Regions from separate parts of the Selenomonas oralis genome, predicted to be linked through region 2. Evidence: riboswitches for the same ligand, from Rfam matches in the RefSeq annotation. Region 2 holds a riboswitch; each other region holds the start of a gene.
The links. A riboswitch is a leader RNA that binds a small molecule or an ion and turns the genes downstream of it on or off. The one in region 2 is predicted to bind cobalamin.
Positions count from the first base shown of each region.

Region 1: another riboswitch for cobalamin. It lies ahead of ACRTGH_RS11365 (methylmalonyl-CoA mutase family protein); the one in region 2 lies ahead of ACRTGH_RS00215 (ABC transporter substrate-binding protein).
Region 3: another riboswitch for cobalamin. It lies ahead of cobI (precorrin-2 C(20)-methyltransferase); the one in region 2 lies ahead of ACRTGH_RS00215 (ABC transporter substrate-binding protein).

Region 1 covers NZ_CP194411.1:2,410,360-2,413,638, reverse strand. The annotation lists gene ACRTGH_RS11375 (type I glutamate--ammonia ligase) at 1-1,068, shown strand, start outside; gene ACRTGH_RS11370 (hypothetical protein) at 1,139-1,402, opposite strand; cobalamin riboswitch at 1,532-1,705, shown strand; gene ACRTGH_RS11365 (methylmalonyl-CoA mutase family protein) at 1,952-3,279, shown strand, end outside.
Region 2 covers NZ_CP194411.1:45,742-49,020, forward strand. The annotation lists gene ACRTGH_RS00210 (FecCD family ABC transporter permease) at 1-808, opposite strand, end outside; gene ACRTGH_RS00215 (ABC transporter substrate-binding protein) at 834-2,003, opposite strand; cobalamin riboswitch at 2,369-2,562, opposite strand; gene ACRTGH_RS00220 (transposase) at 2,598-3,197, opposite strand; gene ACRTGH_RS12245 (transposase) at 3,276-3,279, opposite strand, start outside.
Region 3 covers NZ_CP194411.1:2,505,264-2,508,542, forward strand. The annotation lists gene ACRTGH_RS11855 (ABC transporter substrate-binding protein) at 1-360, opposite strand, end outside; gene cobI (precorrin-2 C(20)-methyltransferase) at 376-1,077, opposite strand; cobalamin riboswitch at 1,258-1,435, opposite strand; gene ACRTGH_RS11865 (hypothetical protein) at 1,723-2,430, opposite strand; partial or broken gene ACRTGH_RS11870 (hemagglutinin repeat-containing protein) at 2,571-3,279, opposite strand, start outside.

The DNA.
Region 1 (3,279 bases), 240 kb from region 2:
GTGCGCACGATCGTGCGCGAGGTCTTCCGCGAGAACGGACTTGAAGTGAATTTTAAGGCGAAGCCGATGATCGGTCTTGCGGGCAATGGTGAACATACGCATTTCTGCATTGCCGCTGTTATGGAAGACGGCAAGGTCTATAATCTCTTTACGCCGCAGGATATGAAAAAGGACTTCCTCAGTGCTGTCGGTTATGGCGCAATCATGGGGCTTTTGAAGAATTACGAGGTTATCAATCCGTTTGTCTCGGCGACGAATGATTCTTTGAATCGTTTGAAGCCGGGGTTTGAGGCGCCGGTCTGCATTGTCACATCCCTTGGCCACACACCCGAGATTCCCTCACGCAACCGCACGATACTTGCGGGTTTGATTCGTGATTTGACGAATCCTTATGCGACGCGCTTCGAATTGCGCGCCTGCAATCCGTATTCCAATACATACCTTGTCCTGGCAGCTGTCTATTCCGCTGTTCTTGATGGGGTGAAAGCGGCTGTTTCCCGCACGACGGATGCCCTGCTGGCGGAATTGTCCAAAGATGCAGGCGAGGAGGGGTTCTATCTCGAAAAGAATCGCGCTTACAGGAGCGAAATCGATGTATTCGAGGATTATACCGAAAGGGAACGCGATCGCCTCTTCGGTGCGCCGCCGTCGACGGTCTGGGAAAATATGCAGGGCTTTGAGAACCACCCGGAGAAGGTGGAGGCCATTACAGCAGGCGGTGCACTTCGTGAGCAGATTATCGACGCTTTCAAGGCGGGCGCGCTCCTGCGCTGGAAAACGGAGCTCATCAGCCGAATCATTCCTGAAAATCGTGATATCGTGCGCAAGGCGCGCGAGGTGCAGACGGATTTCGTAACGGATCAGGATTCCTACAACTGGAACAAGATCAATGGAATCCGTTCCTATCTCGCAAAAGACAGCATTGATGAGAAATCACTTTTCACGCTTCTGATCAAGGCGTTGAATGAGGGCGATTACGCTGCCGCTTCTGGCCTGCAGGTGGAGATGTATGATAAGATTGAGGAGCTCAAAGTTCTTTACGATGCCTATACGAAGAATATGATTTGACGGTTTGCTGATGACAAAAGAAAAAGCGCCAAGACAGGCGCTTTTTCTTTTGTTGGGGCAGGTGCGTCTTTTAATAGATATGGTATGTCTTCCAAGGAATCTGCTCGATTTTCACTGTTTTCAAAAAATCGACGATGTCCTTTCTGCCGTAATAGCGCGGTTTTCCATCGCGATCCTGCGACATCAGGATGATGGGCAAGTTGCGGAAAAAGGGCGCGATCTCGTTGCGGAACGATACGGCGCGTGCCGTGTACTGAGTGACGTGGGGTTTGACGACAACTATGGCAAAGGTCACGCCTTGTTCTATGATGACGGCGCCATGAATTTTGATCATGGAATAGCCTCCTTGCATGATTTGGAAGAGTCTTGGGAAAAGGTCGGGGTTCAACTCATATTTTTATTGTAAAAGACTTCGGAAGTATTGACAATCCCCAATAAATAGAGTTAATATAAAGATGAAAACAACATATTGTTGGAGACAGGTGTCGCAAGACTTAATAGGGAATCCGGTAGAAGCCGGAGCGGTCCCGCCACTGTAAGAGGAGTCCGTCATAGAACGCCACTGGAGAAATCTCTGGGAAGGCATGATTGGACGATGAATCTGAGCCAGGAGAACTGCCTGTTTTGACATCACCGTTGGCGTACCATTGAGGTGTGCCAATACCTGCGAGCGATGGGTAGGGGATTTTGCCGTACTGGGACACGGCGGGCTCTCCGGCGCTTTTGGCACCGGATTTTTATTTGGAAAGAAGATGTTCTGACTGGAAACGACGTGCAGAAGCATCTCTACATGAAGCCTGTCGACCGGAACACAGAAACCGCCTTTTAAACGCAGGGCGGTTTTGTTGTGTTCCGTATCATTGTTAAGGGAGGCTGTGGAAGTATGAGCAATGAAACAAAGGGTCAGGATGAGAACCTTGACCTGCAGGCCATCTTGAAGAAGGCCGAACAACAAACGAGTTTCCCCGATGTTCCGCTCGACGAATTTGAGCCGCCGACGTATGAGGAGTGGAAAGAGGCTTGCGTCGAGTTGTTGAAGGGGGCTCCCTTCGAGAAGAAGATGTTTACGAAAACGTATGAGGGCATTACGTTTGAGCCGATGTACACGCACAAGATGACAGACGGAATCTTGCCGAGAACCGACTTCCCGGGTATGGACAACTTCCTTCGCGGCGTGCGTCCGAACGGCTACATTGAACAGCCTTGGGGCATCGCGCAGTCGTGCGACGAGACGCTGCCTGAGGAAAACAACGAGTTGCTGCGCCGCGAGGTGGACAAGGGATCGACGATTTATAACATCCGTCTGGATTCGGCGACGCTCCTCAACAAGGATGCCAAGGATGCCGAAAAGATCGGTGATGAAGGGTGCAATATCACGACGGTCGAGGATATGCACACGACGCTTAACGGCTTGAAGCTCGACCATCATCCGCTCTATATCTATGCGGGTGCTTCGTCCTTGCCAATGCTTTCTCTCGTCGCGGCGTCTGTCAATTCCGACGGCGGCGATCTCGCCAAGCTCAGCGGTTTCGTAGGGGCGGATCCCCTGGGTGAAATGATTCAGCGCGGCGAGAACTATGCCGCACTTCCGCAGCTTTATGATGAGATGGCGGAAGCGGCTTTTTGGGTGAAGAAGTATGCTCCGAAGCTCAGGACGATCATGGTGCGAAGCGATGCTGTTTCGCGCGGCGGCGCCAATGATGTGCAGGAGGTTGCTTCGACACTTGCCGTCGGTGTCGCTTACCTGCGCGCTCTCATAGAGCGCGGGCTTACGGTGGACGAGGCGGCGGAACAGATGATGTTCGGCTTCTCCATGGGCGCGAACTTCTTCCTGCAGATTGCTAAACTCCGTGCGGTTCGCCCGATCTGGGCGCAGATCGTCAAGGCGTTTGGCGGCGGCGAGGAAGCGCAGCGCATCCATATCCATGCGCGCCCCGCATTGTTTTTCAAGACGGTTTACGATCCTTATGTCAACATGCTGCGCAATACGACGGAAATTTTCTCGGGCGTCGTCGGCGGACTTGATTCCTTCGAGAACGCTCCGTTCGATGAGCCGATCCGCAAGGGCGATGAATTCTCGCGTCGCATCGCGCGCAACGTGCAGGTCATGCTGCAGGAAGAGTTCGGTTTGATGCAGCCGATTGATCCGGCGGGAGGATCTTGGGCGGTAGAGACGCTGACGAAGGAGATTCAGGAAAAGATCTGGGCTGA
Region 2 (3,279 bases):
CGATCGTTCCCACGAAGGACACGGCGACTGCGGTGATGATCGATATGAAAAGAAAAACTTTGACTCTCAGACGCTCGACATTGATCCCCAAACCGGCGGCCTTTTCATCCCCCAGCTTCAGTGCCGTCAGCCGCCACGATTCGCGCATCATAAGCGGAAGCATCAGGAGCAGTACGATGAAAACAATGGAGATGTTCAGCCAAGTTGCTTTTGACAGACTGCCCATCGTCCAAAAAACAATGTTCTGGAGAGCTTCGGGCGTTGCCATATACTGCATCAGAGATTGAAGCGCCTGGAACAAGAACATCATGCCAATACCGGCAAGGATCATTGTCTCAGAGGAAAAACTCTTGATCTTATTGATGGAGTATATGAAGAAACTCGTCAGTCCTGCGAATATAAACGCACCGAAAGGCACCATGAACTCACCCAGAAACTCCAGTGAGCTCAGTCCGACCACAACCACGAGGGAGGCGCCGAACCCCGCGCCTGCCGATATGCCGAGGGTATAGGGGCTAGAGAGCGGATTATCGAGAATCGTCTGCATTCCCGCCCCGGCAATCCCCAGAGAAGCCCCGACGAGCAAAGCCATGACGGCCGTCGGAAGCCGAATCGACCAAACGATGACATTCGCGTTTTTGGAAACCTCCGGCGACTGTATCACCGCCAGCCAAACATCCTGTGGCGTGAGCGAGGCCGGGCCTACAATCACGTCGGTCATAAAACTTATTGCACAAATCAGCAGCCCGAGCAAAATAAAGATGATTTTGCGGTAACTCTGCTTTTTGTAGTCAAAATGATCCTTCATCTCTTCCACTATGTTAAGCCCTTTCCTAATTCAAATGCATGAACCAAATTCCCCCATAGGAGAACGGAAGAAATTTTTCGTAGAATTCCTTGAGCGTGCCTTCCGGATCAACATCTGCGAACTCTTCGGGATAGTACGTCTTGGCCAGATACTCAAATACAGCGCAGTCGTAGACCTCACGCGGCAATCCATGATGAGCCGAATAGATCTGCTTGTTCTTGACTGCTTTCAGCTGATTCCAACCATCGCGCTGTGTAAATGCCTTCAAGAGCTCCTGAGAATTCTCTTCGCTTGTTTCAAATCCGAGGCGCATGGCAGTAGCCTTTTTCGGCCAATAGGAGCCCATGATCATGATGATGTCGGGATCCTTTTCCAGAATAAATTCGGGATTGACAGGACCCGCCGATGCGACTACATCTTTTGTAATGAGATCGGCGCCGCACACCGTTGCCAAGGCACCCCATGCAACCTTGCTGCTGTATGCAGTGCCAAATCCTTCTGGTCCTTCATTGCCCGTCTCAATATAGACCGTCGGTTTCGGCTTGTTGATCTTATTGACGCGGTCGGTGACCCTTGTCACGTGCTCCGTATAAAACTTCTTGAGCTCTTCCGCGCGCTCCTCCTTGCCCAACGCCTTGCCGATGGCTTCAATCGAACGCTGATGATTTTCAAGCTTCTCCGCATGATAGTCGATATAAATAGTCGGTATTCCGGCTGCATCGATCTTCGGCTTCACATCGGATTCGTACTGATCTTTCATGTACAACGGGATAAAGATGACATCCGGATTCAGAGAAATCACCTTTTCCGTATCGAAGGTTTTTTCATTCACAGCGCCGATGAGAGGAATCTTTTCCAATTCCGGAAGATCCGCTTTGAAATGATTCCACATATCCACACGATATTTGCTTAAAGACGGATCAATCCCAACGATGATATTGGCAACATCCTTGCCTGTCAGTGCCGCCATCGTCATAAACGCACCGCCCGAAGCACTCCACTGCACAACGACGCGTTCTGCCGGCTTTTTCAACGTGACTGTCTGTCCTGTTACATCCGTAATCTCAATGGGCTTGTCATTCTGCGCCGCATCCTTCTTCACATCTCCTGAACCTCCGCAGGCCGTGAAAATCATGCTGACCATCAGAAGAAGAACCGTAACAACGGAAACCATATACTTCTTTGTCTGAAACATGAAAACACCTCGTTCTTTAATTTTTTGAGACCACCTCTTGTTGATTCCACCGAATCATTGCCGATCCGGATACGGTCAAACACAATTTGCCTTTGCTCCTGCCATCACCTTCTCCCCAATCTTCTCTTCTGCCTCCGGATTCAGATCCTTCTTCTATATAATTTTTCTGCACTCCATATCATCAGCAACGGCGCGTTCACGATGAAGTTCTCTGCCGCCCTCGCTCCATACAAAAAGCCCGTTTCCCCATCCAAAGGAAACGGGCTGTAATCTCAGCTGCTCAAAAAACACCATACCGAATAAGCTCAGGCATAGTATGAGCATCCATGTATACAAAATCTCCATCCCCGTCACTCGCAGGTCAATCGGTGATTGTCAACTAGGCAGTTCTCCTGGCTTCAGTTCATCGTTTCTTTGCGCCTTCCCAAGAAAAACTCTCAGTGACCAAGAACGCTGTGCGTCCTTCTGCAAAGTCGCTCGCTGCTACAGTGGCGTGACCGCTTTGGCTTGCACCAAATTCCCTATTAAGTCCAAAGACACCCAATTCAATCATATAAAATTTTTATTATATAATAACATGAGACTTGTAACGTGTCAATCAAAACCTTCAGGCAGATGGATTGGGTCTGCCTTGTAGCAGGTTTTGACGCTCGCATAGCCGGTCTTGCTCTTTACCGTCTTCGTGCCCGTAACCGTGAGTTTCCTGCCGTCGGCACAGAGATAGGCGTCTTCGTCGCTGAGATAGGTCATGTTCTCGAAACGCCCGATGTCATTCTTCCAAGCCCGGGTCTTTGCTCGTTCGTAGTTGTTCGGCTTGATGTAGGCCGCCTGCCCATTCGCTTTGAGATAGACGTAGTTCTCTTCGCTTTCATAACCAGCGTCGGCGATGACCTTGGCATAGCGCTCCTTCGTATGCGCATGAAAATCTTCTAGGAACGGGATGAGCATCGTCGTATCTGTCGGTTGCGGTCCAACCGTTGCCCATGTGATGAATTCTGCATCGACGCCGCATTGGATATTGTAGGCCGGCTTCAGTTGTCCGTTTCGCATCGCATCTTCTTTCATCCGCATAAAGGTCGCATCGGGATCCGTCTTGGCGAAGCTGTTGCGCGTTCCCATGATGCGGAGCTTTTTCTGGTAATCTTTCCAGCGTGCGATGAATTCGTCCAGTTTCTCCAGCATCTTTTGCAGCATGCTTTTGCGCCGTCCACTCCCATGAACGAAGACGAGGCCTTGCTCCTTCTGCAGACGTTTCAGTTGCTTGCGCATCTTCTAA
Region 3 (3,279 bases), 140 kb from region 2:
GCCTTTATTGACGATGACAAGATCCGGTTTGCACGCAAGCACCTTTTCCATATCGATCTGGTAGACCGCACCGACACTGGCCTTGTCCTTTGCGTAGTCGGGCATCTGCGTTTTCGAATCGGGACGCCCGACGACATCACCGCCCACAGCGTGCAGCGGCTCAAGGAACGAGGCCGACAGCACGACGATTCGCTCCGGCTTTGTCGGCAGCGTGACATCGCGCCCCATATCATCCTTGATCACGGCAAATGCCTTTTCTCCTGAAGCCTCCCCCGCTTCCTTGCCGCCGCAGCCGGAAAAAAGAGCGGCAGCCAGCAAGAAGAAGGACAGCACAGCTGTCATGCGAAAAACACGGTTCATTTTGCACCCTCCTCGTCAGGCGTCACGGCGCGTAAGGATCGTCGAGAGATAATTGACCTTCTTCTCCTTCTGCGCTTCTATATCATCAATGCGCTCCTCGTCCGGCAAACCGCAGCGGCTCACCATCACAGCCTTCTTCGCAAGGTTGTTCTCACTGAGCATATCGGCGATTGCGGGGAAATTCTTGTAAACCTTCATCAGGACGGCATTGTCTGTCACGGGCAGGATTTTCGCAATCTTCTCCGGCGAAGCCGTCGCCGGAATAATGGAAACAATATCATTCCCCTCGACAATCGGATAGCCGAGCTGACTGCCGATGGCGCAAAATGCCGGAATTCCGGGAATCGTCTGGATTTCCACATCCTCATGCTCAAGCAGGCGGTAGACATAGATATAGGTACTGTAGAACATCGGGTCGCCGAGCGTCAGGAACGCGACATTCTTGCCCTCTTCCAAGAGCGCCAGAATCTCCGCCTTGTTCTCCTCCCAAGCATCTGTCGACTCCGCAAAGTTCGCCACCATAGGAAACACCTGGTAGACGATCTCGATATCCTTCTTCAAATATGGCTGTGCAATCGAAAGCGCCACGCTGCCGTCCTTCTTCTCCGTCTTCGGTGCAATCAGCACATCGGCCTTCTCCATGGCACGAATTGCCTTTACTGTCAAAAGCTCCGGGTCGCCGGGACCCACACCGATACCGAAAAATATTCCTTTCATGTCTTCCTCCCATATCTCTCCAAAAGTCTCTGCCACACTCGCCGCCCGGGGACAGTATCTGCATTTGCAAAAATAAGAAGCTGCCTTCATCCCATCGCGAAAAGAATGAAGATGCAGCCCCATGACAGCAAAAAAAGAATCCCCTTCCCATCGCTCGCGGGTCTTGGGGGGATCCCCCCAACGGTGATTGTCAAACAGGCAGTTCTCCTGGCTAGGGTTTCCTCGCGCTTCCCAAACCTTCCCAGCCTCATGGCCAGTGGCATCTCTTGGGAGCGCTCCACCCGACAGTGGCGGGACCGCGCCGGTTCAACCGGCTTCTCTATTGAGCCTCATAGGCACCTGTTCCACTAGCCATTATTATACAAATCGCGGAAAAAGTCAAGGAAACAGCGCATATACGCGTTATGGGCCGTCGTTTAAAGAGAAAGAAATGTCCTTTCCTGCAACTCAGGAGCCTTGGACGAAAAAGCCATGCTCTGCCGCCATAAGGCTTGCTGTGCCTCCTGCACGAATCGTGCTGTCCACGTATTCCTTGCTTCTGCTTTCCGTCGGCGGTAAGGCATCCTTTTCCAAACAACAAGATCTATCCTTGCAAGCCGACAATATCATCATATATTGAATGCTTCTGGCATGAAAGGTTGTCTTTTATTTTTTATGAAGCCCACAAACCAAATCTCGAAATAACATTAGAGGGAAAGATTGGTCTAATGTTATTTTCTCCAGAGATTTATCTTCATCTAAGGTGGTTTTTAGTATTTGCTTTATAGTATATTTTAATGATTTGAGCCATTTTCCGAAATGATCGTTTTCTTGTGATCCATCCCATATCCTACAGTATTTTCCCCAATCAAATAGTATACAGATTTCTAGATCGCTCCATCTTTTTTGTTGTTTACTTTTATGAAAAACAACGCCTTTCTCAATATGTAATTGAATATCCTGCAATATGCGAATAATATTTACAAAATGACGGTTTTGGGAATCAATCCAAAGTGTCCTTCCATATAAAGAAGGCATCGCCGTCAGCAGATGTTTTTTTCTTGCATCATCTTTTTCTGAGATATACTGTTTGTCATGTTTCTTATCCCAATATGTATGGCGAATAAAAATATTCTGTTGACGGGATATTTTTCTATCTTTTGCATAAATCATGAAAGAGGAAATCATTTTATTAGGAATAAATTCTCGTAGTCTAAAAATTTGTTCGTAAGGTTCGTTTTGGTCGTCATAAATAAAACCGGGTTCTTCCGTATAATATGTGGCGATACTTTCATATCTTAATAAGAGTAAAGGAATTACAGGTTTGCACTCTGTAATAATTTGTTTACAATTTCCGGTTTCTATTGGATGCAACTATAACACACTCCCTAACAAACAGCTATGTTATTCTCTGGGTTCTACATCTGCAACATGTTCAGGTTCACCGCTTCCTTTATGAGAGCATATCCTATCGCTATACATAATGTTGCTAAAACTGCCATTTCAGGAGAAGCCATCATCTCATAATTGTTCTTCGTCCCACTAGCCACCGAAGTCGCACCAGCTGCCGCATTCCCACCGATGGCTTTTGCAACGGTTGCGCCGATGATGGCACTGACGCTCTGAACCGTACCCGGATCTTTGCCATCAAGTGCCTTAATAACAGCTTCGTTGAGGCCGGCGCCGACAGCACCAGAAGCAAAGCCAGCACCTGTGATCTGGCTCATGATGCCGCCGATAATGGCATGGACGGCGATTTTTCTGCCGCTGCCGTCGTCGGGCAAGTTATGTGCGAGGCGGAAGGCTTCCTCGCCGAAGGCGGCGGCGAGTTCCTGCTGCTCTTCGATCTTCTGCTTGTCAAAGATTCTGCCCAGCTCGTTCAGCGAGTTCGCCGTATCGCGGCTGAGGGCGGAGATGTCCTGCGTGGGATTGTCGCGGATGTCGATGGTTCCCTGCGCGACGGCAGACTTCGTCGTGCTGCTTGCCTCTCCCTTGGCCGGCATGGAGATGTTGGGTGCGAGGCCTATAGTATTATAGACCTTGGGAAGCGCTGATAAATTCAGCACCGGCATCTTGGTACATCTTTTCCGCCCTGTCTGCGTCGGCAAATCCTCCGCATAGCCCCGCTATGCGTCCGGTTTTCCTCCTTGGCAAGTCGAAAAATCTGCACCAATCTGACGGACTTCATTTTATCAGCGCTTCCCTGTCCTTCGCCTGCTGGCT